Regions from separate parts of the Actinosynnema sp. NPDC049800 genome, predicted to be linked through region 3. Evidence: riboswitches for the same ligand, from Rfam matches in the RefSeq annotation. Region 3 holds a riboswitch; each other region holds the start of a gene.
What was found. A riboswitch is a leader RNA that binds a small molecule or an ion and turns the genes downstream of it on or off. The one in region 3 is predicted to bind S-adenosylmethionine.

Region 1: it holds a riboswitch for S-adenosylmethionine, as region 3 does, so the genes downstream of both, thrC (threonine synthase) here and AB0I91_RS21140 (methionine ABC transporter ATP-binding protein) in region 3, are expected to answer to the same signal.
Region 2: it holds a riboswitch for S-adenosylmethionine, as region 3 does, so the genes downstream of both, AB0I91_RS06325 (aminotransferase class V-fold PLP-dependent enzyme) here and AB0I91_RS21140 (methionine ABC transporter ATP-binding protein) in region 3, are expected to answer to the same signal.

What each region holds. Positions count from the first base shown of each region.
Region 1 is NZ_JBFAMT010000012.1:91,382-100,713, reverse strand. It holds gene AB0I91_RS17180 (ComEA family DNA-binding protein) at 1-149, shown strand, start outside; gene AB0I91_RS17175 (DNA internalization-related competence protein ComEC/Rec2) at 1,095-3,575, shown strand; gene AB0I91_RS17170 (hypothetical protein) at 3,619-3,867, shown strand; gene thrC (threonine synthase) at 4,036-5,298, opposite strand; SAM riboswitch class I at 5,310-5,425, opposite strand; gene holA (DNA polymerase III subunit delta) at 5,523-6,506, shown strand; gene rpsT (30S ribosomal protein S20) at 6,842-7,102, opposite strand; gene AB0I91_RS17150 (glycoside hydrolase family 3 N-terminal domain-containing protein) at 7,232-9,332, opposite strand, start outside.
Region 2 is NZ_JBFAMT010000003.1:221,960-231,291, forward strand. It holds gene dnaE (DNA polymerase III subunit alpha) at 1-1,909, opposite strand, end outside; gene AB0I91_RS06305 (AsnC family protein) at 2,065-2,976, shown strand; gene AB0I91_RS06310 (multidrug effflux MFS transporter) at 3,002-4,234, opposite strand; gene AB0I91_RS06315 (RluA family pseudouridine synthase) at 4,343-5,278, opposite strand; gene lspA (signal peptidase II) at 5,352-5,936, opposite strand; gene AB0I91_RS06325 (aminotransferase class V-fold PLP-dependent enzyme) at 5,960-7,282, opposite strand; SAM riboswitch class IV at 7,322-7,436, opposite strand; gene AB0I91_RS06330 (potassium/proton antiporter) at 7,577-9,058, opposite strand; gene AB0I91_RS06335 (M28 family metallopeptidase) at 9,256-9,332, shown strand, end outside.
Region 3 is NZ_JBFAMT010000017.1:40,091-49,422, reverse strand. It holds gene metG (methionine--tRNA ligase) at 1-519, shown strand, start outside; gene AB0I91_RS21155 (TatD family hydrolase) at 516-1,352, shown strand; gene AB0I91_RS21150 (resuscitation-promoting factor) at 1,632-3,065, shown strand; gene rsmA (16S rRNA (adenine(1518)-N(6)/adenine(1519)-N(6))-dimethyltransferase RsmA) at 3,076-3,954, shown strand; SAM riboswitch class I at 4,041-4,133, shown strand; gene AB0I91_RS21140 (methionine ABC transporter ATP-binding protein) at 4,337-5,347, shown strand; gene AB0I91_RS21135 (methionine ABC transporter permease) at 5,344-6,027, shown strand; gene AB0I91_RS21130 (MetQ/NlpA family ABC transporter substrate-binding protein) at 6,056-6,862, shown strand; gene AB0I91_RS21125 (4-(cytidine 5'-diphospho)-2-C-methyl-D-erythritol kinase) at 7,394-8,359, shown strand; gene AB0I91_RS21120 (PASTA domain-containing protein) at 8,361-8,762, opposite strand; gene AB0I91_RS21115 (ABC-F family ATP-binding cassette domain-containing protein) at 8,881-9,332, shown strand, end outside.

The DNA.
Region 1 (9,332 bases), on a different contig from region 3:
CCCTGCCCGGCGTGGGCCCGGTGACCGCACAGCGCATCGTCGACCGAAGGCAGAAACGCGGCCCGTTCACGTCCCTGGACCAACTGGGCGAGATCGAGGGCATCGGCGACGCGAAGCTGGCCAAACTCCGCGACCTCGTCCGCCTTTGACCGCCTGACACCCCGCACCCCCGCACCCCCGCCGTCACCTCGACACCACTCGGAGACCGCCATGCGTCCCAACGCCGTGAATCCCCACACAACGAACCACCACCCACCGCCCAATCCGCCGCACCGCAACCACTCCGACCACCACCGCACCCACCAACTCCTGAACCGCGTCCTCCGCGTTCTCCGCACCTCCCGCACCACCGGTTCCCGCCTCACCACCTTGTCCAGGTTCCGGTGGGTGACCTCGTGACCCGCTCACCCGACCCCCACCGCACCACAACCCACCCGCCGACTCCTTTCTCCGACCAGGACGTGCCGCACTTACCTCGACTCTCGGCGGCCTGCCCTTAACCAAGGCACGGACCTATGAGCCCACATACCCTGGGCCGTGGCGTCCTCGGCAGACCACCGCCCTCAGGCCACTGCTGACCTCCACCTTCAGCTCGGCCACCGCGGTCCCTTGCGGCTCGGCTCTGGCCCGTAGGGCGGCTCATCCGCACCTGGTCCGGGCCTCTGCCAACCCTGGGCCTTCGGTTCGAGGGCGCGTGCAGCTCCGCCCACACGCGCTCCGGACGGGTGAGGGCAGGTTGTCCGTCGGGCCGCTCCATTCCCGAACGAACTCGGGCCGATGACCACCGGGCACTCGGCCGCGCGGCACAGGTGGTGTGGCACCAGCCTTCGTCCGGCCACTTCGGAGGCGGGTGGACTTGCCGCTGCCAGTCCTCTCTGAACTCAGCCGTGGGTTCCCGGGCACGGGCGCAGGTCCCGTGTGGCACCTGGTCCTAACCGCACAAACGGCCTGGGCGTCCCACCCGCATACGCGTCCTGGGCTAGGGCGCTCATCGGGCTGCGCTTGGCGTGGCGGGTGGCGCGGGTGCCGGCCTGACTGCCGTCTTTCTCCGTAGTTCCCCTTCCTTCTCCGTGCCCTACTTCGGGGGTGAGGTCGTGAGTCCTCGTGCGTATCTGGTCCCTGCCGCGCTGGCGGTGTGGGCGACGGCCTTGGCCGGCCTGTTGTGGGCGTGGTGGGCCGCGCTCGTGGTCGGTCTGGTCGCTGCCGTGATCGGCGGCTTGGCCTTGCGCCGGTGGCGACCGGCAGCGGTGGCGGTGGCTGTCGCGGGTCCGGTGGCGGCGTGCTGGATCGGTGCCCAGGTTCACGGGGCGGCCCACCATCCCTTGCGGGTCGCGGCGGAGCGGGGCACGCCCACCACTGTCCACTTCGAACTAGACAACCGGCCGCACGGCTTGCGCACCAGCGGTTTCGGCTCGAGGGCGAGCGGGGTCGACCTGGTGCTGGTGCGCGGATCGCTCGACGGCGGCGGCCGGATCGCCGTGCTGGCCCCGGCGGCGCAGTGGCGGGACCTCCTGCCCGGCCAACGGGTCACCGCGCGCGGCACCCTCGCGCTTCCTCGCGAAGGGGAGCTGACGGTCGCGGTGCTGCGGGTTCGCGGGCCGCCGCAGGACGTGACCGAAGCGCCGGTGTGGCAGCGGGTCGCCGAGGACCTGCGGGCCGGACTGCGGAACGCGAGCACCGCGCTCAACCCCGAACCGGCCGGGTTGCTGCCCGCGCTCGTCGTCGGCGACACCTCCGGCCTCCCACCCAGGGTGATCGAGGAGTTCCGCACGGCGGGTCTCGCCCACGTCCTCGCGGTCAGCGGTGCGAACTTGGCGATCCTCTGCGGCGCGGTCCTGTTGCTGCTGAGGCTGCTGCGGGTCGGTCCGCGTGGTTGCGCGGCGGGTGCGATGGCGGCGCTGGTCGGATTCGTGGTGCTGGCCGGGCCGGAGCCGAGCGTGTTGCGGGCCGCCGTGATGGGCGCGGTGGCGTTGCTCGCGCTGGTGCTGGGTCGGGAGCGGTCGGCGTTGCCGGCGCTCGCGGCCGCGGTGGTGGTCCTGGTGCTCTACGACCCGGAGTTGGCCACCGAGCCGGGGTTCGGGCTGTCGGTGGTGGCGACGGCGGCGCTGGTGCTGCTCGCGCCGAGGTGGGCCGCCGCGATGAAGGAGCGCGGCGTCCCGGTGGGTTTCGCCGAGGCGTTGGCGGTGCCGGTGGCGGCGAACCTGGCCACCGCGCCGCTGGTCGCCGGGCTCTCCGGCCAGGTGAGCCTGGTCGCGGTGGTGGCGAACCTCCTGGCCGCGCCGGTCGTGGCCCCGGCCACCGTGCTCGGGGTGCTGGCCGCCGTGCTGGCGCAGGTGCACGAGCCGACGGCACGACTGGTCGTCGAGGTGGCCGGTCCGGCGGTGAGCTGGCTGATCACGGTCGGCCGGCACGCGGCGGCCGTGCCCGGCGCGGCGGTCGGGTGGCCCGGCGGCTGGGTCGGCGGGCTGCTGCTGGCCGGGGTGCTGGTGCTCGGCTACGCGATCGCCAGGCTGCGCCGGGTGCGGACGTTGGTCGTGGCGGCCGTCGTCGGCGCGGTGGTGGTGGTCGTGCCGCTGAACGTGGTCGCGCCGGGGTGGCCGGTGCCCGGCTGGTCGGTCGTGGCCTGTGACGTGGGTCAGGGCGACGCGGTGGTCCTCGCCACCGCCGAGCGCGACCGGGCGGTGCTGGTCGACGCGGGGCCGGACCCGGTGCCGGTGCTGTCGTGCCTGCGTCGGCTCGGGGTGCGGCGCATACCGCTGGTGGTGCTCAGCCACCTGCACGCCGACCACGTCGGCGGGTTGGCCGCGGTGCTGGCTGAGCGGGTTGTGGGCGCGGTGGCGGTGGGGCCGTCGCGGGAACCGGAGTGGGCGTGGGAGGAGGTGAGGGAACGGGCGTGGACGGCCGGGGTCCGCCTGGTCGAGCTGGGCGCCGGGCAGCGGCTGAGCTGGCCGGGTCTGGAGCTCGACGTGCTCGGCCCGCGCGCGGACCCCGTGCGCGGGACGGACACGAACACGGCGGTCAACGACGCGTCGCTGGTGCTGCGGGCCTCCACCGCGGCCGGGCGGGTGTTGCTGACCGGAGACATCGAGCTGGCCGGGCAGGCGGACCTGCTCGGTGGGCACGTGGACCTGCGGGCCGACGTGCTCAAAGTGCCGCACCACGGGTCGCGGTACTCGTCACCGGCGTTCCTCGCGGCGGTCCGGCCGCGGATCGCGTTGGTGAGCGTCGGCGCGGGCAACCGCTACGGCCACCCCAGCGGGGTGGTGGTCGACGCGTTGACGAGCCGAGGCGCGCTGGTGCTGCGCACGGACCGGGACGGCGACACCGCCGTCCTGGCCGGCCCGGACGGGCCGCGGGTCGCCCGCAGGAGCGGCGGCCAACCCGACAACGGACAAGGGGAGAACGATGAGGAACGACGTCTGGATCCGACTGCACTCCGGCTGGTCGCCGCAAGGCGGCAACCGGGCGCTGGCGTGGGCGCTGTGGCAGCCCGGCTACACCGCCCAACCCTGGCCGAGCGACGAGCTCCGGCCCGCGTTCACGTATTACGTGTGCGAGGAGCTGCCCAGCGGTGAACGCGGAATCGTCGCCAGGGCAACGGCCACCGGCGTGATCCGCTTGGCGCAGGTCCCCTCGGCGGACACCGCCTACCGGCTGATCGCCGACGGCCTGTTCGACGCCGACCTCGCCATACCGCCGGAGGAGTGGCACGCCGAGCGCTACAACCAGGAGAAGGCGACACGGCCCTGGCCGCAGATGCTCACCGCCTGGCGCGTGGTCACCGAACCGGTCGGCCCGCACGTCCTGCCCGAGCTGACCGCCTTCCCCCGGACCGGGTGGCTGCGCTCCTCCAGGATCGCCTTGTGACCACGACCGCGGACGGGAAGGCGTCGGTGAAGCGGAGAAGCCGCCCGGCACTGAGCCGACCGCCGCCGTAGCTACCGCGCCCCGGACCGACCGCCCGGACCGACCGTCGCCGTACCGCCTGGGACCGGAAACCGCGGTCCGACCCCAGGCGGGAACGGGCGATACGGGTCAGTCCTGAAGGGCCTTCAGGACGGCCTCGGCCGACGGCGGGACGTTGGCGCGGGGGCCGACGCGGTCGCCGAGGGCGTCCAGGGTCTTGAGGCCGTCGCCGGTGATCAGGAGCACGGTCTCGCCGTCCGGGTCCAGCTGGCCGGTCTCGATGAGCTTCTTCGCGGTGGCGACGGTGACGCCGCCGGCCGTCTCGGCGAAGATGCCTTCGGTCCGGGCCAGGAGGCGGATGCCCTCGACGACCTCCTCGTCGGTGACGTCCTCGATCGCGCCGTTGGTGCGGCGGACGGCGTCCAGCACGTAGGGGCCGTCGGCGGGGGCGCCGATCGCCAGCGACCTGGCGATGGTGTCCGGGCGGACCGGGCTGACCACGTCGTGGCCCGCCTTGAAGGCGGCCGAGACGGGGGAGCAGCCGGTGGCCTGCGCGCCGAACACGCGGTACGGGGTCTGCTCGACCAGGTCGAGGTCGCCCAGTTCGCGGAAGGACTTGTCGACCTTCGTCAACTGCGAGCCGGACGCGATGGGCACCACGATCTGGTCGGGCAGCCGCCAGCCGAGCTGTTCGGCGACCTCGTACCCGAGCGTCTTGGAGCCCTCGGCGTAGTAGGGGCGGACGTTGACGTTGACGAACGCCCAGTCCTCGTGCTCGGCGGCCAGTTCCTGCGCCAGCCGGTTCACGTCGTCGTAGTTGCCGTCGACGGTGATCAGGTTGCCGCCGTAGACGGCGGTCATGAGGATCTTCGCCCGCTCCAGCGTGGAGGGCACCAGGACCACGGACTCCCAGCCCGCGCGGGCCGCGGCGGCGGCGACGGCGTTGGCCAGGTTGCCGGTGGACGGGCAGGCCAGGACCTTGAAGCCCAGTTCGCGGGCGGCGGCGAGGGCGACGCCGACCACGCGGTCCTTGAACGAGTGGGTCGGGTTGCCGGTGTCGTCCTTCACCCACACCTTGCGCACGCCGAGGGCCTTGGCGAGGCGGTCGGCCTCGATCAGGCGGGTGCCGCCGGGGTTGGTGTTGGGGTGAGACTCGACGGTGGTCGGCACGGGGAGCAGGCCGCGGTAGCGCCAGATCGACCGGGGGCCCGCCTCGATGTCCTCGCGACGGATCCGGCCGAAGTCGTAGGCCACTTCCAGCGGCCCGAAACACTCCAGACAGGCGTATTCGGCGGCGAGCGGCGTCTCGTGGCCGCATTCGCGACACGACAGCGCGCGGGCAGGACCGAGGTCGAAGGAGGTGGTGGCCGAGGGCACACTGACAGCAGTCATCGCGAGGTATCTCCTCATCTTTCCCGCGCACCGCGGGTCGGAATTGGCACCGTGGTCGCCAGCGGACGCTGTGCGACGGGTTGCCGGGGCTTCTTCGGGCCGATCCCTCTGCCCCTCTGGATGAGCGGTATTCAGTTGTGGGCTTCAACTTACGTCACGATCCCGACCCTCAGCCAGCGACGTCCACCATCCGGACGTCTGCCACCCGTGGGAGGATCGCGCCCGTGAGTGCGCCCGCTGACATGCCCGACGCCGTGCACCTGATCCTCGGCGAGGAGGAGTTGCTGGTCGAGCGCGCGGTGCGCGGTGCGCTGGCCGCGGCGCGGAAAGCCGATCCGCAGGCCGACCTGACCCGCGTCCGCGTGACCGATCTCACCCCGCCTGAGCTGGCGGAACTGGTGAGCCCGTCGCTGTTCGCCGAGGGACGGGTGGTCGCGCTGGAGGCCGCGCAGGAGTGCGGCAAGGAGATCGCCGACGCGGTCATCGGCTACGCCAAGGCCCCGGCGGACGGGGTGACGGTGGTGGTCGTCCACAGTGGCGGCGGGCGCAGCAAGGCGGCCAAGGACCTGCCCGCGGCGCTGCGCAAGGCAGGCGCCCGGGTGACCGAGTGCCCCAAGATCACCAAGGCGGCGGACCGGGAAGCGTTCGTGCGCAACGAGATCCGCGCGGCGGGCGGCGGCAAGGCCGACCCGGAGGCCGTGGCGGCGCTGATCGAGGCGGTGGGGTCGGACCTGCGCGAGTTGGCGGCGGCGGCGTCGCAGCTCGTCGCCGACACGGGCGGCAAGGTGGACGCCGAGGCGGTCCGCCGCTACCACCGCGGGCGGGCCGAGGTGACCGGGTTCGCGGTCGCGGAGAAGGCCGTGATGGGTGATCGGGCCGGTGCGCTGGAGGCGTTGCGGTGGGCGATCCAGCTCGGCGTGCCGCACGTCTTGGTCGCCGATGCCCTGGCCGACGCGGTGCGCACGATCGCGCGGGTGTCCGCGGTGGGCCGGGGCGACCCGTTCAAGCTGGCGGGCGAACTCGGCATGCCGCCGTGGAAGGTGAAGAAGGCCCAAGGCCAGTCGCGTGGCTGGGAAGACCGAGGGCTGGCAGCCGCGATGACGGTGGTCGCGGACCTGAACGCCGACGTCAAGGGCGCCGCCGCCGACTCGGGCTACGCCCTGGAACGCGCCGTGCTGAAGATCGTCGCCGCCCACGGCCGCCGCTGACGGAGGCCTGGGGGATCGCACGGTCGGGCGGTCGGGGATCCGGAGGCTGGGGATCCGGAGGCTGGGGGATCGGGCGGCTGGGTGGCTGGTGGCCGGCGCTGGACCCTGGCGGCCAGGTGGCTGACGGCTGGCGGCCAAGTGGTTCGCGGCGGGGTGGGCGGTACTGGCTGAGGGCCGGGAAGTCAGCGGCTGAGCGGCCGGTGGCCTGGTGGCTGGCTGGGCGAGCGGTGCTGGTCGGGGCGGTGGTGGCTGGGGCGGTGGTCAGTGGTCGGCCGCACACGAAAGCGCCGCCCACCCCGCGCGGGGGTGGGCGGCGCTTTGGCGTGAAGACCAGATCAGATCTGGTTGGCGCGCCGCGCCAGCGCCGACTTCTTGTTGGCGGCCTGGTTGGCGTGGATCACGCCCTTGGAGACGGCCTTGTCGAGCTTGCGGGACGCGTCCTGCGCCAGCGCGACGGCCTTCTCCTTGTCACCGGCCTCGGCGGCCTCACGGAACTTGCGGATGGCGGTCTTGAGGGACGACTTGACGGCCTTGTTGCGCAGGCGCGCCTTCTCGTTCGTCTTGATCCGCTTCATCTGGGACTTGATGTTCGCCACGCGAAAGCCACCTTTTCCTCGGTCTCGGAGTCGCACCGCGCTTGTCACCGGCTCCGCCCCCGCGAAGGGGCGGTCTTCCTCCACAGCGGAATGCCGCGCGGGTACGACCGAGAAGGTTATCAGGGCAGCTCACCGCACCGTGAATCGAGCCCTCCCGTCGCCGACCACGACCTCGTAGCCGCCCCTGGCGACCTCGGGCTTGCCCGACGCGTCCATGTCGCCCGCCGTCACCGCGAGCCGCTGCACGTCGAACGTCACCTCGACCGCCCGCTGCTCACCGGCCTTCAACGCCACCCGCGTGAAGCCGACCAGGCGCTGCGGCGGCGTGAGCACCTTGCTCACCGGCTGGTGCACGTACACGGGCACGACGAGCGTGCCGTCACGCCCACCGGTGTTGGCCACGGTCACCGACACCTTCACCTGGCCGTCCCGCCGCACCTCCGTCGACTTCAGCGTCGGCGCGGACGTGGTGAACGTCGTGTACGACAGGCCGTGCCCGAACGCGAACGCCGGGTCGTACCCGGAGCTGGGCGCGGTGTTCGCGCCGCGCACCTGGTCGTAGGAGAACGGCTGGTCGCCGACCGACTTCGGCCAGGACACCGGCAGCCTGCCGCTGGGGTTCACCGCGCCGAACAGCACGTCGGCGATCGCGCCGCCGCCCTCGGAGCCGGGCAGCCAGCCCGCGACCAGCGCCGGGGCGTCGGCCACCGTGCCGAGCACCTGCGGCCGGCCGGTCAGCAGCACGACGACCACCGGCTTGCCGGTCGCCCGCACCGCGTCCACCAGGCCCTGCTGCGCAGCGGTCAGCGCGGGCTCCTCGGTGTCCGCCTCACCCTCCGCGCCCGGGTCCTCACCGAGCACGACGACCACCGCGTCGGCGTCACCCGCCTGCGCCACCGCGTCGGCCTGCGTGGCCGCGCCGACCACGTTCGCCGACGGCACGGCGGCCTTGATGCCCTGCAGCACGGTCACCGTGGGCGGCATCGGCGACGAGTCCGGCACGCCCTGCCAGCCGACCGACCAGCCGCCGAGCTGCCTGGCCGCGGAGTCGGCCGCGTCACCGGTCACCACGAGCTTGCCCACGCCGGTCGACAGGGGCAGCACGCCGTCGTTGCGCAGCAGCACCGCGCTCTCCGCCGCCGCCTGACGGGCCAGCGCCCGGTCCGCGCCGTTCACGATCGCGTCGGCCTTCTCCACGTCGACGAACGGCTTCTCGAACAGCCCGAGCTCGAACTTGAGCTTCAGGATCCGCCGCACGGCCTGGTCGATCCGCTTGCCGGGGATCGCACCGCTCCGCACGCCCGCCAGCAGCCCGGCAGTGAACCCGGCCGCGTCCGACGGCTCCATCGCCATGTCGACGCCCGCGTTCACGGCCATCGCGATGGCCTCCTCGTAGTCCGCCGCCACGTGGTAGCGGTCCACCAGGAACCGGATGTCCTCCCAGTCGGTGATCGCCACGCCCCGGAAACCCATCCGGTCGCGCAACTGGGTGGTCAGCAGGTACTTCGAGGCGTGCGCGGGCACGCCGTTGACCGCACCGGAGTTGATCATCACGGTGCCGACGCCCGCGTCGAACTGCGGCTGGAACGCGGGCAGCACGGTGTCCTGGAGGTACCGGATCGGCAGCTGGGCGGGCGCGCGGTCGTGGCCGTTGAACGGCTCCGAGTAGCCCGCGAAGTGCTTGGCGGTCGCGGTCAGCTTCGCCGTGCCGTCGGTCGGGTCGGCCTGCTGCCCGCGCACGTTCGCCGCGGCCAGCGCGCCGGCCAGCACCGGGTCCTCGCTGTAGGTCTCGTAGTACCGCCCCCAGCGGGTGTCACGCGCGATGTCGGACACCGGCGCGAAGTTCCAGAACACACCGGTGGCCCGCATCGCCCGACCGGTGGACTTGCCGAGCTGCTCCTGCAGCTCCGGGTTCCACGTCGCGCCGAGGCCGATCTGGTGCGGGAACATCGTGGCGCTGAGCACGTTCGAGTGACCGTGCACGCCGTCCGCGCCGTAGATCAGCGGGATCCGCAGCCTGCTGTGGTCCAGCGAGTACTTCTGGATGGCGTTGGTCATCTCCGCCCACGCGCGGGGCGTGTTCGGGTTGGGCGCGTCGCCGCCGCCGGAGAGGATCGAGCCGACCTTCGCGTCCTCCAGCACCGCCTTCATGCAGTCCTCGCGCAGCGGACCGGGGTTCCACTCGCAGTTGCCGCGCAGCTTGCCCAGCCGGATCTGGGTCATCTGGCCG
Region 2 (9,332 bases), on a different contig from region 3:
CGCCGTCGAGCTGGAACACGCCCAGGGTGTCGCCGCGGCCCAGCAGCTCGTAGGTCTTGCGGTCGTCCAGGGGCACCGTCGAGATGTCGACGTCGCCCTTGCCGTTGAGCGCGATGTTCTTCAGCGCGTCGTCGATCGTGGTCAGGTTGCTCAGGCCGAGGAAGTCCATCTTCAGCAGGCCGAGCGTCTCGCACGTCGGGTAGTCGAACTGGGTGATGATCGACCCGTCCTGCGGGCGCATCCAGACCGGGATGTGGTCGGTCAGCGGCTCCGCGGACATGATCACCGCGCAGGCGTGCACGCCCGCGTTGCGGATCAGGCCCTCCAGCCCGCGGCCGGTGTCGATGATCTCCTTGACCTGCGGGTCGGTCTCGTACAGCGCGCGCACCTCGGCGGCCTCGGAGTACCGCTTGTGCGACGGGTCGAAGACGCCGGCCAGCGGGATGTCCTTGCCCATCACGGCGGGCGGCATGGCCTTGGAGATGCGGTCGGCCACCGCGTAGCCCGGCTGCCCGTACAGCACGCGGGCGGAGTCCTTGATCGCCGCCTTCGCCTTGATCGTGCCGAACGTGATCACCTGGGCGACCTTGTCGACGCCCCACTTCTCGGTGACGTACCGGATCACGTCGCCGCGCCTGCGCTCGTCGAAGTCGATGTCGATGTCGGGCGGGCTGACGCGGTCGGGGTTGAGGAACCGCTCGAAGATCAGGCCGTGTGCCAGCGGGTCGAGGTCGGTGATGCCCATCGCGTACGCGATCAGCGCGCCCGCGGCGGAACCGCGGCCCGGACCGACGCGGATGCCGTTGGCCTTGGCCCAGTTGATGAAGTCGGCGACCACCAGGAAGTACGACGGGAAGCCCATCTGCAGGATCACGTCGATCTCGAACTCGACCTGCTTGCGGTGGACCTCGTCGACGCCGTCCGGGAACCGGCGGCGCATGCCCTCCCAGACCTCGTCGCGGAAGTAGTCCGCCTCGGTCTTGCCCTCGGGGGTCGGGTAGCGCGGCATCAGGTTCTGGAAGGCGAACATGCCGGTGGTGTCGACCTTCTCGGCCACCAGCAGGGTGTTGCGGCACCCCTCCTGCCAGGCGTCGGAGGAGTCGATCGCGCGCATCTCGTCGGGCGACTTCAGGTGGTAGCCCGTGCCGTCGAACTTGAACCGGTTCGGGTCCGCGAGCGTCTTGCCGGTCTGCACGCACAGCAGCGCCGCGTGCGCGTCGCGGTCCTCGGAGTAGGTGTAGTGCGAGTCGTTGGTCACCACGAACGGGATGCTGAGCTTCTTGGCGATGTCCAGCAGCCCGCCCCGGACGCGGCTCTCGATCTCGATGCCGTGGTCCATGAGCTCGACGAAGAAGTTGTCGGCGCCGTAGATGTCGCGCCACTTCGCGGCGGCCTCCAAGGCCTCCTTCTCGTGGCCGAGGCGGAGCCTGGTCTGCACCTCGCCGGACGGGCAGCCGGTCGTCGCCATCAGCCCCGCCGAGTGCTCGGCGATCAGCTCGACGTCCATCCGGGGCCACTTGCCCAGCTGGCCCTCGGTGGAGGCGCGGCTGGACATCTTCATCAGGTTGTGCAGGCCCTCGTTGTTGCGAGCCCAGATCGTCTGGTGCGTGTACGCGCCGCTGGCGGAGACGTCGTCGGCCTTCTGCCCGGGGTCGCCCCACAGGACGCGCTTCTTGTTGAAGCGGGACTCCGGCGCCAGGTACGCCTCGATGCCGACCACCGGCTTGATGCCGGCCGCGGTCGCCTGCTTGTAGAAGTCGTACGCGCCGTACATGTTGCCGTGGTCGGTGATCGCGGCGGCGGGCATGCCCATCCGCTCGCACTCGGCGAACATGTCCTTCAGCTTGGCCGCGCCGTCGAGCATCGAGTACTCGGTGTGCACGTGGAGGTGCACAAACGAGTCGGACACCCAAACCCCCCTGAAGATCGCAGCGGGCCCGGGACGAAGCGCGGGCAAGACATCGGCGAGCCTATCCCGAGAACACTCCGTAATCGGGACAAGGGGTGTGCGTGTCGTGCGGGCCGATGCCGCGAAGATCTCCCCGGGCGGGTAGCGTTCGAGGTGTGGTAGCGCCGGACCCCGTCGACGCCCGTCTCCTGGCCATGATCGCCGAGATGGGTCGTGCCGCCGTGCACGAGGTGGCCGCACGGCTGGGCATGGACCCCCGGGAGGCCGCCACCCGGCTGATCACGTTGTCCGGCAGCGGGTTGCCGCTGCTCGTCGGCGTGGAGTGCGACCCGAACGGCATCCGCAAGGCGCTGGCCAACAGCGTGGCGTGGGGCAACTACTCGGGGCCCGGCGGCCAGGCCGCCCGCGGCACGCCGAGCGGGCCGTACCCGCCGCCGCCGGGCACGGTGCAGGGCACGCCGTCCGGCTCCTACCCCGGCTACCCCGGTCCGCAGGGGCCGCCGAGCACCCCGTTCCCGGCGCAGCCGCAGACCGGTCCGCAGCCCGCGGCGTCCGGTCCGGTGCGCGTGCCGGAGCCGGTCAGCACGTGGGGCGTGCCGGGCACGTCCGGCTGGGCTCGCGGCGACCAGGCGCCCGCGCCGCGCTCGCGCACCGGCAAGATCGGCAGCACGTTGGAGACCGAGGGCCTGGAGGGCGCCCGGTTCACCATCCAGCTGGTCGAGGTGGTCGACCCGGCGGACTTCCTGTTCACCGCGGCCGGGTACAAGCTGGCCGACGGCGAGCGGGCCGTGGTCGTGCACACGGAGCTGGCGAACATCGGCCAGGTGCCGTTCAACGCGCTGCCCGACATGTACCTCGTGCTGATGACCAACAAGGGTGAGACGGTCGGCAAGGCGCCGGTGTCGCTGTCGTCCCGGCCGCCGCACAAGATCGGCGTGCAGCCGGGCGAGACGGCCGGCGGCCACACCGTCTACGTGCTGCCCGAGGACACCGTGATCTTCTCGGTGCGCTGGAGCTCCCGCCCCGAGACCGACCTGAACACCCTGGTCTGGACCATCGACGACTGACCGGCCCGCGTGTCCGACGTCGGGCTCACGCGTGCTGGGTGTCGGGCTCGCGGCGGGCGGTCGGTTCGGCGTCCCGGGTGATGCCCACGTCGCCCCTGGTCAGGACGGCGAACAGGATCACGGCCAGGACCGTCGCGCCCGCCATCACGGTCACCATCGGCAGCACGCTCGCCGAACCGCCCGCGCCGACCAGCGGCGCCATCAGGCCACCGACCATGAACGTCGTCACGCCCAGCACGGCCGACGCGCTGCCCGCCGCCTCCGGGTGCCGCGCCATCGCCAGCGACCCGGCGTTCGGCATGAGCAGGCCGACGCTCATCGTCAGCACGAACAGCGGTGGCAGGAACGTCGCCAGCCCGCCGCCGACGAGCCCGCCCACCAGCAACCCGATCCCACCGGTCGCCGCACCCGCCAGCCCGATCTTGAGCAGTGGGCGCGGCATGATCCGGCCCGTCAGCCTGGTGTTGAGCAGCCCCGCCAGGACGATCGCCACCGAGTTCGCGCCGAACACCAGGCTGAACTGCTGCGGGCTCAACCCGTACACGCCCTGGAGCACGAACGACGCCCCGGCGACGTAGCCGAACAGGGAGCCCAGCGCCAGCGCCGACGCCAGCGCGTAGCCGACGAACTTGCGGTCGGCCAGCAGCCCGCCGAACACCTTGATCGTGAGCAGCAGGTTCGCCGGCCGCCGCTTGTTCCGCGGCAACGTCTCCGGCAGGCCCACGGCCAGGGCGATCAGCAGGGCCAACCCGATCAACGCGAGCGCGATGAACGTGCCGCGCCAACTGGTGAACCTCAGCAGCTGACCGCCCAGCACCGGGGCCGCCACCGGCCCCAGGCTGTTGACCAGCATCATCAACGACATGAACCGCGCCATCGCGAGACCCTCGAACCGGTCGCGCGCCACCGCCATCGCGATCACGAACCCGGCCGCCACGCCGAGCCCTTGCAGCAGCCGCAGGCCGGAGAGCGCGAGCGCGCTGGGCGCCACCGCGCAGAACAGCGAGGTCACGACGTAGCTGCCGATCCCGACCAGCAGCGGACGCCGCCTGCCCCACGAGTCCGACAGCGGGCCCACGAGCAGCTGCCCGACCGACAGACCGATGATGAACGTGGTCAGCGACAGCTGGATCTGCGACTCGGTCGAGCCGAACTCCGCCGCGATGCCCGGGAACGCGGGCAGGTAGGTGTCGATCGAGAGCGGGCCGAGCAGGCACAGGGTGCCCAGCAGCACCACCAGTCGGGACCTGTTGTCCATCGCCAACCCCCAGTGCTCGTCTGGCAAAAGCTTCGCAAGCCAAACGATCCGGGGAAAGCGATATGTCCGAGGTCACGCGCTGGGCGCAAGTGTTTCGCCCCGGACGGCTCAATATCCCTCTGCGCGCAGGAATTCCAGGGCGGCGGCGAGGTCGTCGGGGTACTCGCTGGTGAACGACACCCACTGGTTGTCGGCCGGGTGGTGGAAGCCGAGCGTGCGGGCGTGCAGCCACTGCCTGGTGACGCCGAGGCGCTTGGCCAGCACCGGGTCCGCGCCGTAGGTGATGTCGCCGACGCACGGGTGCCGCAACGCGGAGAAGTGCACCCGGATCTGGTGCGTGCGACCGGTTTCCAGGTGCACGTCGAGCAGCGACGCGGCGCGGAACGCCTCCACCACCTCGTAGTGCGTGATGCTCGGCTTGCCGTTCGCCATCACGGCGAACTTGTAGTCGTGCTTGGGGTGCCGGTCGATCGGCGCGTCGATGGTGCCCTTGATCGGGTCCGGGTGGCCCTGCACGAGCGCGTGGTAGAGCTTGTCGACCGTGCGCTCCTTGAACGCGTGCTTCAACGCCGAGTACGCGTGCTCGCTCTTGGCCACCACCATGACGCCGGTCGTGCCGACGTCCAGCCGGTGCACGACGCCCTGGCGCTCGGCGGCGCCCGACGTGGCGATCCGGACGCCCGCCGCGGCCAGGCCGCCGACCACGGTCGGACCGGTCCAGCCGGGGCTGGGGTGCACGGCCACGCCGACCGGCTTGTCGACCACGATCACGTCGTCGTCCTCGTGCAGGACCACCAGGCCCTCCACGGGCACGGCCTGCACCTGCACCGGGCGTTCCGGCTCGGGGAGGGTGATCTCCAGCACGGAGCCCGCGACCAGGCGGTCCGACTTGCCGGCGGGCTGCCCGTCGAGCACGACGTCACCCGATTCGGTCAACGCCGCCACCACGGTCCGCGACAGGCCGAGGAGCTTGGCCAGACCGGCGTCGACCCTCATCCCGTCCAAGCCGTCCGGCACCGGAAGGGACCGGTAGTCGCCGCTCATGCGCACACCTCGCTGACGCTCGGCGTGGCAAGAGCGGGGCCGGCTGCGTTGAATGACTCGCTCGCAAGCTCGCTCATGCGCCCGCCTTCTTCTCGCTGGACTTCTTCTCCACGCGGGTGCCGTCGTAGTCGCGCTGGAGCAACGCCATCAGCACGATCACGCCGCCGCCCACGCAGATGGCGGAGTCCGCCAGGTTGAACACGGGGAAGAAGTTGCCCCACGGGTCGAGCACCGAGATGAAGTCGACCACGCCGCCGCGCAGCGGGCCGGGGCCGCGGAAGATCCGGTCGACCAGGTTGCCCATCGCGCCGCCCAGGACCAGGCCGAGGCCGATGGCCCAGCCGACCGACCGCAGCCGGCGCGCGATCCACAGGATGAACACGACCACGCCGGAGGCGATCAGGGCGAGGATCACCGTCCAGCCCTCGGCCAGGCCGAACGCGGCGCCGGTGTTGCGGATCAGCGGCAGGTAGAGCAGGCCGCCGAACAGCTCGATCGGCTCGCGCCCCTCCAGCTTGTCCACCGCGATGATCTTGCTGACCAGGTCGAGCGCCAACACCAGCGGCGCGATGACGGCCAGCAGCAGGACCCGTCGCTTCGGCAGCGGTGCGTCCGGCTGGTCCGGCGTGTCCGGCTCGGTGTTGGGATCGGTGCTCACCGGGCCATTGTCCAGCATCGGAGTCAGCGCAGGAACGGCGGGAGCGCGCGCTGGTCGTCCAGCGGCGCCCAACGACCCTCCCGGACCTCGTACTCCCACCGCGAGCCCTCGACCACGAGCGCGCGCAACGCGGCCACGAACCGGTCCACGTGCTCCTCGGTGGTGCCCAGCCCGATCGACGCGCGCAGCGCGCGTTCGCCGTGGGCGAGCCGGTGCACGGCCACGTGCGCGCAGAACGCGCCGTCACGCACGCCGATGCCGTGCTCGGCGGACAGCGCGGCGGCCAGGTAACCGGCGTCCTGGCCACCGACGGTGAAGCTCACCACACCCACCCGGTCCTGGTCCGAGCCGAACAGCGTCAGCTCGTGCACGCCGGGCACGGTCTTCAGGCCCTCGCGCAGCCGCGCCAGCAGCACGCGCTCGTGCTCGGTGGTCTGCTCCCAGTGCCTGCCCAGCACGTCGCACGCCACGGCCAGCGCGTGCACGCCCACCACGTTCGGCGTGCCCGCCTCGTGCCGCTCGGGCACCGCCGACCAGGCCACGCCCAGCCGGTCGCCGTGGTCGGTGACGCGGGCCGTCGCACCACCGCCCACCAGGTACGGCTCGGCGGCCTGCAACCAGTCGGACCGGCCGACCAGCACGCCCGCGCCGAACGGGGCGTAGATCTTGTGCCCCGAGAGCACGGTGTAGTCGACGTCCAGCGCACGCACGTCCACCGGCCGGTGCGGCGCGAGCTGGGCGGCGTCCAGGGCGATCCGGGCGCCGTGCCGGCGGGCCACCCGGGCCAGCTCGGCCACCGGCCAGATCTCGCCGGTCACGTTGGACGCGCCGGTCACCACGACCAGCCGCGGGCCGACCGGCGCCGCGCGCAGCGCCCGGTCCAGCTCCAGCACCGCCTGGGCGGGCGAGGCCGGCGTGCGCAGGCGACGCACGTTCGGGCCGCGCCACGGCAGCAGCGCGGCGTGGTGCTCGGTGTCGAAGAGGATCACGGCGGTGTGCTTCGGCAGGCTCCTGGCCAGCAGGTTCAGCGCGTCGGTGGTGTTGCGGGCGAACACCACGGCGTCGCTGTCGCGGGCGTTGAGGAACCGCCGGACCGACGAGCGGGCCTGCTCGTAGACCTTGGTGCTGACCTGCGAGGCGAAGCCCGCGCCCCGGTGCACGCTGGCGTACCAGGGCAGCACCTCGTCCACGGCGTCGCGGACCTGCTCCAGGCACGGCGCGCTGGCCGCGTGGTCGAGGTTGGCGTACTCGACGCGCTCACCGGTGACCAGCGGCACGCGCAGCGACGCGCCGACCACACGGGGCAGAGCCGCGACGGTGGTGGTGAGGGGAACTGCGATCGTCATGACGCCCTCCGGGGTCCGGGGACACCCCACCGGAGAGGGAGCCCGCGCTTGCCGGGCGCCCTGCGCGCCAGGCCAGGTCCTCACCAGGGGCACCCCACCGCGGTAGGAGGGTTGCCGGCCAGCAAGCCTGGGCTTAGCGCTGGCACTCATGACCTTCGCCCCGAAGCTAACCCAGCCCGCGCGTCCCCGTCGAGGGGCGTTCACATCCTGGGAGCGCCACGGCGGGGCCGGCGTCGCGATCCTGGGGCGTCACGACGGGGCCGGCGCGGGACGTCACGAGCCGTCCCGGGCACGTCACGGCAGACCGACGTCGCCCTTCCAGCGCGCGAACCGACCCGCCCGGTCCACGGCGCGGATGCGGCGCTCGGTCGCCGTGCGCATGGCCTCGGTGCACACCACCAGCAGCTGGTCGTGCTCCTGCAAGCGGGTCGTCGGCTGCGGCGTGAAGCCGTTCGCGTCCCGCACCACGAGGCTCACCGACGAGCCCGGCGGCAGCCGCAGCTCGGACAGGTACACGCCGTGCAGCTTGGAGCCGGGCTGGATGCGGACCTGGAGCAGCTCCGCGCCCAGGTCGTCCAGCGCCGACGAGTCGACCTGCACCTCGTGCGCCTCGCCGGACTTGACCAGCCCCAGCCACTTGGCCAGCCACGGCAGGCTCGTGCCCTGCACCACGGTCAGCACCACGACCAGCACGAACACCGCGTCCACCAGCTGCTGCGCCCCGCGCACGCCCTGGATCAGCGGGATCAGGGCGAACACGATCGGCACGGCCCCGCGCAGCCCGGACCACGAGATGAACACCTGCTCCCGCCACGGCACCCGGAACGGCAGCGCCGCGAACGCCACCGACAGCGGCCGGGCCAGCAGCACCAGCACCGCGCCCGCCACCAGCGCGGGCACCAGCGCGTCGAGCAGCCGTCCCGGCGACGCGTACAGGCCGAGCAGCACGAACAGGCCGATCTGCGCGATCCAGCCCAGCCCTTCGGCGAACGACAGGGTGTCCGCCCGGTGCGGCAGGCGGGCGTTGCCGAGCACGAGGGCGGCGATGTAGACGGCCAGGAAGCCGGACGCGTGCGCGAGGTCGCCGACGGTGTAGGCGAGCAGGCACACCGCGACCGTGGCCAGCGGGTACAGGCCGGTGGCGGGCAGCGCGGCCCGGCGCAGGCCGACGCCGCCGAGCCAGCCGAGCACGATCCCGATCGCCCCGCCCGCGATCAGCTCGTAGCCCATCAGCAGCGGCGCGGTCCACGTGATCGGGTCCGGCGCGGCGAGCAGCACGACGGCGATGTAGACCGGCGCGTCGTTGATGCCGGACTCCAGTTCCAGCGAGCCGATGAGCCGCTTGCCGACGCCCACCCCGCGCAACACGCTGAACACGGCCGCCGCGTCGGTGGACGACAGCACGGCGCCCCACAGCAGCGCCGTGCGCCAGTCCATGTCCAGCAGGAAGTGCAGCGCAAACCCGGTGACCGCGATGCTCACGCCGACGGCGACCGTCGACAGCGCGATGCCGAGGCCGAGCGCGGGCTTCACCGCGCTCCACCGGGTGGTGAGACCACCCTCGGTGAGGATCAGCACGAGCGCCACCGTGCCGAGTGAGCGGGTCAGGTCGGCGTCCTCGAACTGGATGCCCACCACGGCTTCGCCGAGCAGCACCCCGATGCCGAGGTAGAGCAGGAGGGACGGCAGACCGAGCCGGATCGACACCCTGACCGCGATGACCGAGAGCAGCAGGACCGCGGCGGCTATGCCCAAGTAGCCCGTCACATCGCCCACTCGACCTCCACGCCGCCGCTGCGTCACCCGACGGGGTCATTCTCCCCGGTGATACCGAAATGGACGAATCCGGCACCGCACGCAGCGTCACCAGCCGAACGTCGCTAGCGGGAACCATGCGAAACCGTGCATGTTGACGACAGGGTCCGCCGCCCCCGGTCACCTCCACGTCCCCGCACCTCCCTGCTGGAGTCACCGTGAAGCTGCGAACGATCTCCATCGCGCTGGTCACCACCGGCGCGCTCCTCGGCTCGGGCCCCGGCCCGGCCACCGC
Region 3 (9,332 bases):
ACCAGCCCGACCCAGGCCGACCACGAGCTGCTGGAGCTGTCCCGCAAGGCGTTCGACGTGGTGGGCTCGAACCTGCGCCGCTCCCGCTTCAAGCAGGCGTCCACCGAGGCGATGAAGGTGGTCGGCGCGGCCAACCGCTACCTGTCCGACCAGGAGCCGTGGAAGCTCAAGGACGACCCGGAGCGCCGCGACACCGTGCTGCACACCGCGTTGCAGGTCGTGCAGGACGCCAACACCCTGCTGACGCCGTTCCTGCCGCACTCGGCGCAGAAGGTGCACGAGGCGCTGGGCGGCACGGGCGTGTGGGCGGCCCAGCCCGAGCTGACCGACGTGCCCGACCTGGACGTGCCCGACCGCGAGTACCCGGTGCTGACCGGCGACTACGCGGGCGAGCGGGCGACGTGGGCGTCCACCCCCATCGAGGTGGGCAGGCCGCTGGCCAAGCCCGCGCCGCTGTTCGCGAAGCTCGACCCCGAACTGGGTGAGACCGGCCCCGAGTGGGCCCCGATCGCGAAGTGACGAAACGCCGAGGCGAACGGCCACCGGTCCCGGAAGCCCTTCCGGCGCCGGTGGTCGACGCCCACACCCACCTCGACGCGTGCGGGGCGAAGACGCCCGAGCAGGTGCGCGAGGTGCTCGACCGGGCCGTCCGGGCGGGCGTGGACCGCGTGATCACGGTGGCCGACGACCTCGACGCCGCCCGCTGGGCCGCCGAAGCCGCCACGTGGGACGACCGGGTGTTCGCCGCGGTCGCCCTGCACCCCACGCGCACGTCGACGTTCGGCGAGGTCGAGCAGGCGGAGCTGGAACGGCTCGCCGCCCGGCCCAGGGTCGTCGCGATCGGCGAGACCGGGCTGGACTACTACTGGGACTACGCGCCGAAAGCCGCGCAGCACGAGGCCTTCCGCTGGCACATCGACCTGGCCAAGCGGGTCGGCAAGCCGCTGATGATCCACGACCGGGACGCGCACGACGACATCCTCGAGGTGCTCGACGCCGAGGGCGCGCCGGCCACCGTGGTCTTCCACTGCTTCTCCGGCGACCTCTCCTTCGCGCGCGCGTGCGTGGAGCGCGGGTTCGTGCTCTCGTTCGCGGGCACCACGACGTTCCGCAACGCCCACGCCCTGCGGGAAGCCGCACTGTGGGTGCCGGAGGACCACGTGCTCGTCGAGACGGACGCGCCGTTCCTCACGCCCCACCCGTACCGAGGTCGCCCGAACGAGCCGTATTGCGCGAACTACACGCTCCGGGACATGGCGACGCTGCGTGAGACCGACCTGGGTGAGTTGGCCACGAAGATCACCCGAAACGCCGAACGCGTCTTCGGTCTTCGTGACGCGGTGAGGTCGTAGTCCTCCTTACGACGAATGGCGGACAGACTTGCTCCCCTAACGGAGTGACTGAACTCACAAGGGTTGTCGGGGTGTTGGCACAACCCCCGTGAACCCGTTACGGTCCCGTGACCGTGCCCCGAGTCGTGATTCGGGGCGCACCCGCAGTCGGGGCGGGTCACGTTGACACCAGAAGCGAGAAGCCGAGAACGCACGGGAGTTGCCGGAGATCACCAGCTGACCACCGACATCGACCGTGCGCGTCGCCGGACTTCGCGCCTTCAGGAGGTATGGCAACCCGTGAACTCGTTCAACGAGGACACCGACTGGTTTACGCCCGTGCAGTCGACACCCGCGACCGGTGTCGACGTCCTGGACAGACCCGGGCCGCCGTCCGAATGGGACACCGCGGTGTTCACCATCACCCCGGACGACGTGCTGGAAGTGCTGGGACCGGACGCCGACGCGCTGCTGGAGAGCGCGAACGTCGACGTCGACGAGCTGATCCGGCTGATCAACGCCGAGACCACGCTCCTGCCACCGATCATCATCCCCGACGAGGTCTCCCAGGACCGGGTCGCGGGCAGCCTGGCCGCCGAGCGGCCGAGCGCCCCGCCCGCCGCACTGGTCGAAGCCGCGGGGAAGTGGAAGCGGCGCTTCCTGAAGGCCGCGGTCCTCACCGTGCTGGTCACCATCTCCGGCGGCGGCGCCACCGCGATCGCGATGGACAAGTCCGTCACGGTCGACGTCGACGGCGAGGCCACCACCGTCCGCACGTACGAGTCGACCGTCGGCGAGATCCTCGCCGACGAGGGCATCGCGATCGGCGAGCACGACGCGCTGAGCCCGTCACCCCAGGCCAAGGTGAGCGACGGCGGGAAGATCTCGCTGGACCGCGGCCGCCTGGTGAAGATGACGGTCGACGGCGAGCAGCGCGAGGGCTGGGTCCGCTCGGTCACCGTGGACGAGGCGCTGGACCAGTTGCAGGTGAACGACGAGGGCGCCTGGCTCTCCCACGACCGCAACATGGACGTCCCCCTCGACGGCCTGTCGCTCGAGGTCAAGAGCCTCAAGACCATCACGCTCTACGACGGCGGCAACGCGCCCCGGCAGATTCAGACGACGGCCGTGACCGTCGACGAGCTGCTGAAGAACGAGAACCTCTCGCTCGGCCCCGAGGACAAGCTCGAGACGGCGGTCGACCTGCGCGTCACCAACGGCGCCGAGGTCCACATCACGCGCACCGGCGTGTCGGTGATCAACGCGACGGAGGCCATCCAGCCGCCCGTCGAGGAGGTCAAGGACGACACGATGATGAAGGGCCAGAAAGAGGTCCTGGACCCGGGCGAGGCCGGCGAGCAGATCGTCACCTACCGCGTCACGGTCAAGAACGGCCAGGAGGTCGGCCGGGAGAAGCTGGGCGCGAAGGTCACCAAGGAGCCGAAGCCGAAGAAGGTCAAGGTCGGCACCAAGCTCCCGCCCGACGGTGCGGTGTGGGACGCGTTGGCGCAGTGCGAGGCGACCGGCAACTGGGCCATCAACACCGGCAACGGCTACTACGGCGGCCTGCAGTTCAACAAGGGCACCTGGGACGCCTACGGCGGCAGCCAGTACGCCGCGTACCCGCACCAGGCGACCCGCGAGCAGCAGATCGCCATCGCCACCAAGCTCCGCGACGCGCGCGGCGGCTACTCGGCGTGGCCCCACTGCCAGCAGAAGCTCGGCTTGCCGTAACAATGTGCCGGTGACACAGGACTCGACGTCGGCCGGTTCGGGGAGCCACCTCCTCGGGCCGGCCGACGTGCGTCGGCTGGCCGCCGAACTGGACATCCGCCCCACGAAGAAGCTGGGGCAGAACTTCGTGCACGACCCGAACACGGTGCGGCGCATCGTGGCGGCGGCCGACCTGCGCCCGGACGACGTGGTGCTCGAGGTCGGGCCCGGCCTGGGCTCGCTCACGTTGGCGTTGCTGCCCTCCTGTCGCGCGCTGGTGGCCGTGGAGATCGACGGCGTGCTGGCCGACCGCCTGCCGGTCACGGTGGCGGAGCGGGCCGCTGAGCTGGCCGACCGGCTGTCCGTCGTGCACGCCGACGCGATGCGCGTCACCCCGGAGCAGCTCCCGGTCGCGCCGACCGCCCTGGTGGCGAACCTGCCGTACAACGTGGCCGTGCCCGTGGTGCTGCACCTGCTGGCCGTGCTGCCGTCGTTGCGCACGGGCCTGGTGATGGTGCAGTCGGAGGTGGCCGACCGGATGGCCGCCGGTCCCGGCAGCAAGGTCTACGGCGTGCCCAGCGTGAAGCTCGCCTGGTACGCGGACGCCCGCCGGGCCGGTCCCGTGCCGCGCTCGGTGTTCTGGCCCGTGCCGAACGTGGACTCGGCGCTGGTCGCGTTCGACCGGCACGAGCAGCTGTCCACTGTGGACCAGAAGCGGCTGTTCGCCTTGGTGGACGCGGCCTTCGCGCAACGCCGCAAGATGCTGCGCGGCGCGCTGTCGGGCTGGGCAGGCTCGGCCGCCGAGGCGCAGCGGCTGCTCGTCGAGGCGGGCGTGGACCCCTCGGCGCGCGGCGAACAACTGGCCGTCGGCGACTTCATCCGGATAGCCGAGGCCGCGTCCGCCCGCTAGTCGTTGATCTTTCGGCCGAAAGTGTGATTTGCCGGACGATCCTGGTTCGGACTTGCGTCAGCCGGGCCCGGTCGGGTCTACTCGTGGTGCCATCCCGAGCGGCCGAGAGACCTGGCTCCACGACGCCGCAGCAACCACCCCTCCACGGGGGCAGGTGCTTCCGCCAGGAACGATGGAGGAATCACGTGCCCAGGATGCGAATGCTCACCCGCCGGCGGGTGGTCGACCACGGTCGCCGCACGTCGTCCGCCTGTCGCAGCCGCTGAGCAGCCGCAGGCGCCTCGAATCCCCGCGTCCTTCACCCAGGACACCTTTCCGAGCTGAGCCGTCGGTCACGCACGCCCCGGGCGTGCGCTGCCGCATGCCGTCGTGGAGCGAAAACGTGATCACTGTCGAGAACCTCACCAAGACCTTCCCCGGGAGTACCGGGCAGGTTCGCGCGCTGGACGGCGTGAACCTGGACGTCGCCGCGGGCACCGTGCTCGGCGTCGTCGGCCCCAGCGGGGCGGGCAAGTCCACCCTGGCCCGGTGCGTCGCGCTCCTGGAGCGGCCCGACAGCGGCGCGATCCGCGTCGACGGCACCGACCTCGTCTCGCTCGACGGCACCGCGCTGCGCGCCGCCCGCCGGCAGATCGGCGTGGTGCCGCAAGGGGATTCCCTGCTGCGCCAGCGCACCGCCGCGGGCAACGTCGCGCTGCCGCTGGAAGCCGCGGGCGTGGCCGGGCCGCAGCGCCGCACCCGCGTCGCCGAGCTGCTGGACCTGGTGGGGCTGACCGACAAGGCGGGCTCCTACCCCGACCAGCTCTCCGGCGGCCAGCGCCAGCGGATCGCGGTCGCGCGGGCGCTCGCCGCGTCGCCGTCCGTGCTGCTGGCCGACGAGCCGACGTCCGCGCTGGACCCCGAGACCACCGGCTCGGTGCTCGCCGTGCTGGACCGGGCGCGCGCCGAGCTCGGCGTGACGGTCCTCGTGGTCACGCACGACATGGGCGTGGTCCGGAAGATCTGCGACGACGTCGCGGTGCTGGAGGACGGCCGCGTGGTGGAGCACGGCAAGGTGCTCGACCTGGTGTCGGACGCCGCGAGCCGCACGGCCGCGTCGCTGCTGCCCGCCGTGGACCAGAACCCGGCGGCGGAGTCCGCGTTCGACCGGGTCGCGGACGTCGTGCTGATCGGCTTCGCCGCCGTGGGCGCGCTGCTGCCCGAGGCCACCGGCCGGTTCGGCGTGGAGCTCAACCTGCTCGGCGGCGGCCTGACCAGGCTCGGCGAGACCCCGGTGGCCCGGTTCCGGGTCGGCCTGAAGGGCGAGCGCGCCGACTCGGCGCTGGAGTGGATCTCGGAAGCGGGCGGCTCGGTGCGCCGGACCCTGTCGGGTCCTCAGGGAGTAGCTGCGTGAGGTCCGCAACACCCTGGTCCATCGTGTTCGACGACCTGCTGGTCGCCACCGGCGAGACGTTGTACATGGTGGTCGTCTCCACCCTGATCGCCGTTCTGCTCGGAGCACCTGTCGGCATCTGGCTTCAGCTCACCGCACCCGGTGGGCTGAGGCCCCGGCCGGTGCTGCACAAGGTGCTCGGGTTCGTCGTGGACCTGGGCCGCTCCATGCCGTTCCTGGTCCTGCTGGTGGTGCTCACCTCGCTGACCAGGCTGCTGCTCGGCAGCACCATCGGACCGACGGCGGCCATCGTGCCGCTCGCCGTGGGCGCGATCCCGTTCGTCGGCAGGCTGGTGCAGAACGTGCTGGCCGAGGTGCACGTGTCGGTGGTCGAGGCCGCCGTCACCACCGGGTCGTCCACGGTGCGGATCGTGCGCAGCGTGCTGCTCCGCGAGTCGTTGCCCGCGCTGGTCAACGCCATCGGCGTGACCGCGATCGCGCTGTTGGGCTACTCGGCAATGGCCGGCGTGGTCGGCGGCGGCGGGCTCGGCGACCTCGCCGTGCGCATGGGCTACCAGCGGTTCAACGACCGCTACCTGTGGAGCACGGTCGTCGTGCTGGCGGTCATCGCCACCGCGATCCAGTTCACCACCAACCGCGTGGCCCGCGGCGTCGACCGCCGCCGCACCGCGTCCGTCTGATCGTTTTTCTCCTCACCTAAGGAATGAAATGCGTATTCGTGCTGCCCTGCTGGCCGTGCTGCTGACCGCGGTGGGCTGCGGTAGTGGCGACACCGGCGCCGCGTCCGACCCGAACGCGCCGCTCAAGGTCGGCGTGAGCCCGGTCCCGCACGCCCAGGTCCTGCGGTACGTGGCGGACAACCTCGCCGCGTCGAAGGGCCTGAAGATCGAGGTCGTCGAGTTCACCGACTACGTGCAGCCGAACACGGCGCTGGTGGACGGGTCGCTGGACGCGAACTACTTCCAGACCGTGCCGTACCTGGACACGTTCAAGGCGGAGAGCGGCGCGTCGCTGGAGTGGATCGGGCCGGTCCACCTGGAGCCGCTCGGCGTGTACTCGAAGAAGCACAAGTCGCTGGCCGACCTGCCGTCCGGCGCCCGCGTGGCCGTGGCGAACGACGCGACCAACGAGGCGCGCGGCCTGAAGCTGCTGCAGGACAACGGGCTGATCAAGATCACGCCGGGCGCGGAGAAGACGGCGACCGTCCGGGACGTCGCGGAGAACCCGCGCGGGCTGGAGTTCGTCGAGCTGGAGGCCGCGCAGCTGCCGCGTTCGCTGGACGACACCGACGCGTCCGTGGTGAACGGCAACTACGCCATCGACGCCGGCCTGAACCCCGCGTCCGACGCGCTGGCGCTGGAGAAGGCCGAGGGCAACCCCAACGCGAACGGCCTGGTCACCCGAACCGACCTCAAGGACGACCCGCGCGTGAAGGACCTGCTCGCCCTGCTCCAGTCGCAGCAGGTCAAGGACTACATCAAGGAGACGTTCTCGGGCTCGGTCCTCGCGGTGTGACGTCGGAGGGTCCTGCTGTATGACCCGAGGGTCCTGAAGGGCGGGAGAGCGTCCTCGCCGGACGGGCGGAGAGTTCTGGAAGGCGGGAGAGCGTCCTCGCCGGACGGGCGGAGAGTCCTGGAGGACGAAAAGAGCGTCCTCGCCGGACGGGCAGATCAGCAGGATGACGGCGGTGGGTGGTTTTGTGCCGGGTCCGTTGTTGGTCCGGGTTTCGTGTCATCCCACCGACCTCCCGAAGGGCTACCACACGTGTCAAGGGGGGCGGCATCGGTTCAGGCCGTGGGTATCGCTGGAGGTGCCCCCCTTGACACGTGCGGTAGGGCTGCGCCAGGTCGGCGGGATGACACGAAGCCCTTCCTTTGTGTAGGCAAGCGGGTGCGTGAGCGGGAGTGCGTGACGGTTGGGTGGGCGTGCGGCTGCGTGAGGGGGAGTTGGTGGGCACGCGGGTGCGTGAGCGGGAGGCGAGTGTTCCGTCGCAGGTCAGAGGTTGGTAGGAGCGGGCAACCCGGAAACGCCCGTACGCTTCATGGCGTGCTCGCTGTCGTCCCACCCCCGGTCACCGTCCGCGTCCCGGCCAAGGTCAACCTGCACCTGGCCGTAGGCGACTCCCGCGAGGACGGCTACCACGACCTGGTGACGATCTTCCAGGCCTTGTCGCTGACCGACGAGGTGACCGTCGCCATCGCCGAGGACCCCGGTGTCGAGGTGCACGGCGAAGGCGCCGACTCGGTGCCCACCGGCGCGTCCAACCTGGCGTGGCGGGCGGTGCGGGTGCTGGCCGAGCACGTCGGCCGCGACCCCGACGACCCGAAGGTCCGCGTCGTCATCCGCAAGTCCATCCCGGTCGCCGGCGGCATGGCGGGCGGCAGCGCGGACGCGGCGGCGACGCTCGTCGGGCTGGCCTCGCTGTGGCGGCTGGAGATCAGCCGGGACGAGCTGGCCGGCCTCGCGGGCAAGATCGGCGCGGACGTCCCGTTCGCCATCTACGGCGGCACGGCCCTCGGCACGGACCGCGGCGACCGGATCGTGCCCGTGCTGTCCCGCCACACGTTCCACTGGGTGCTGGCGTTCGACCGGCGGGGCCTGTCCACGCCCGAGGTGTTCGACGAGCTGGACCGGCTGCGCGCGGACGGCGACCCGCCCCGCGTAGGCGAGGCGGAAGCCGTGCTCGAAGGCCTGTCCTCCGGCGACCCGCGCCAGCTCGCGCTCCTGCTCGGCAACGACCTGCAGGCCGCCGCCGTGTCGCTGCGCCCCAACCTGCGCCGCACGCTGCGCGCGGGCGTGAACGCGGGCGCGTTGGCCGGCATGGTGTCCGGCTCGGGCCCGACCTGCGCGTTCCTCTGCACGGACGGCGACTCGGCGGTGCGGGTGGCGGCCGAGCTGGCGGGCGCGGGGGTCTGCCGGACGGTGCGCGTGGCGCAAGGGCCGGTGCACGGCGCGCGCGTCATCGGCACCGAGGAAGCGCCCCGGCCGATCCCGCCCGAAGTGCACGCGTGACCTACTCGCCCGCCTTCTTCGCCGACAGCGTGACCTCGGTGTCGCAGTCGACCACCTGACCGGCGGCGACGCTCTGCGCGGTGGTGGTCCAGTTGCGGTCCACCACCAGCAGGCGCCCCTGACCGGTCGCGTCCTGCTCGCGCAGCCGGTACAGGCCGGCGGACTGCATGGTGTCCTGGGCGGTCTGGTGGACCATGCCGACCACGTCCGGCACCGTGCACATCCTCGCGGCCTGCGTCACGGTCGGAGGTGGCTCGGTCACCGCGGTGGAGGTCGAGGTGGTGGTCACCGAGGTCGAGGTCGAGGTCGTGGTGGTGGTCGTCGCAGGTGGAGTGGCCGCGGTGCCGCATCCTGCGGCTGACAGGACGGCGAACGCGCCGACGACCCTGCTGAGCTGTGACATCGGACTCCCTGGTTCGGTCGTGGCCGGTGCGTCGAGCCGGGGCGGGCCGTCGTCACCGGCGCGATAGCTAGGCTGGCGTACTGCGTTGTCACCCCGTTCTCGATGAAGGTGCTGGTACATGGCCAACTTGGTCAACTTGGAGAACGTCTCCAAGTCGTTCGGCGTGCGTCCGTTGCTCGACGGCGTGTCCCTCGGCGTCGGCGAAGGCGACCGCATCGGGGTCGTCGGCCTCAACGGCGGCGGCAAGACGACGCTGCTGGAGGTGCTGGCCGGGCTCGCCCCGCCGGACGAGGGACGGGTCAGCCAGAACCGCGGGCTGCGGATGGCGGTGGTCACGCAGCGCACCGAGCTGCCCGAGGGGTCGACGGTGCGCAACGCCGTGATCGACCCGCTCGGGTTCGACTCCGAGCACGAGTGGGCCTCCGACGCGCGCGTGCGGTCGATCCTCGACGGGATCGGCATCACCGGGTTCGGGCTGGACTCGCCTGTCGCCACGATGTCCGGTGGCGAGCGACGCCGGGTGGCGCTGGCGGCGGCCCTCGTGCAGGACCTCGACCTGGTCGTGCTGGA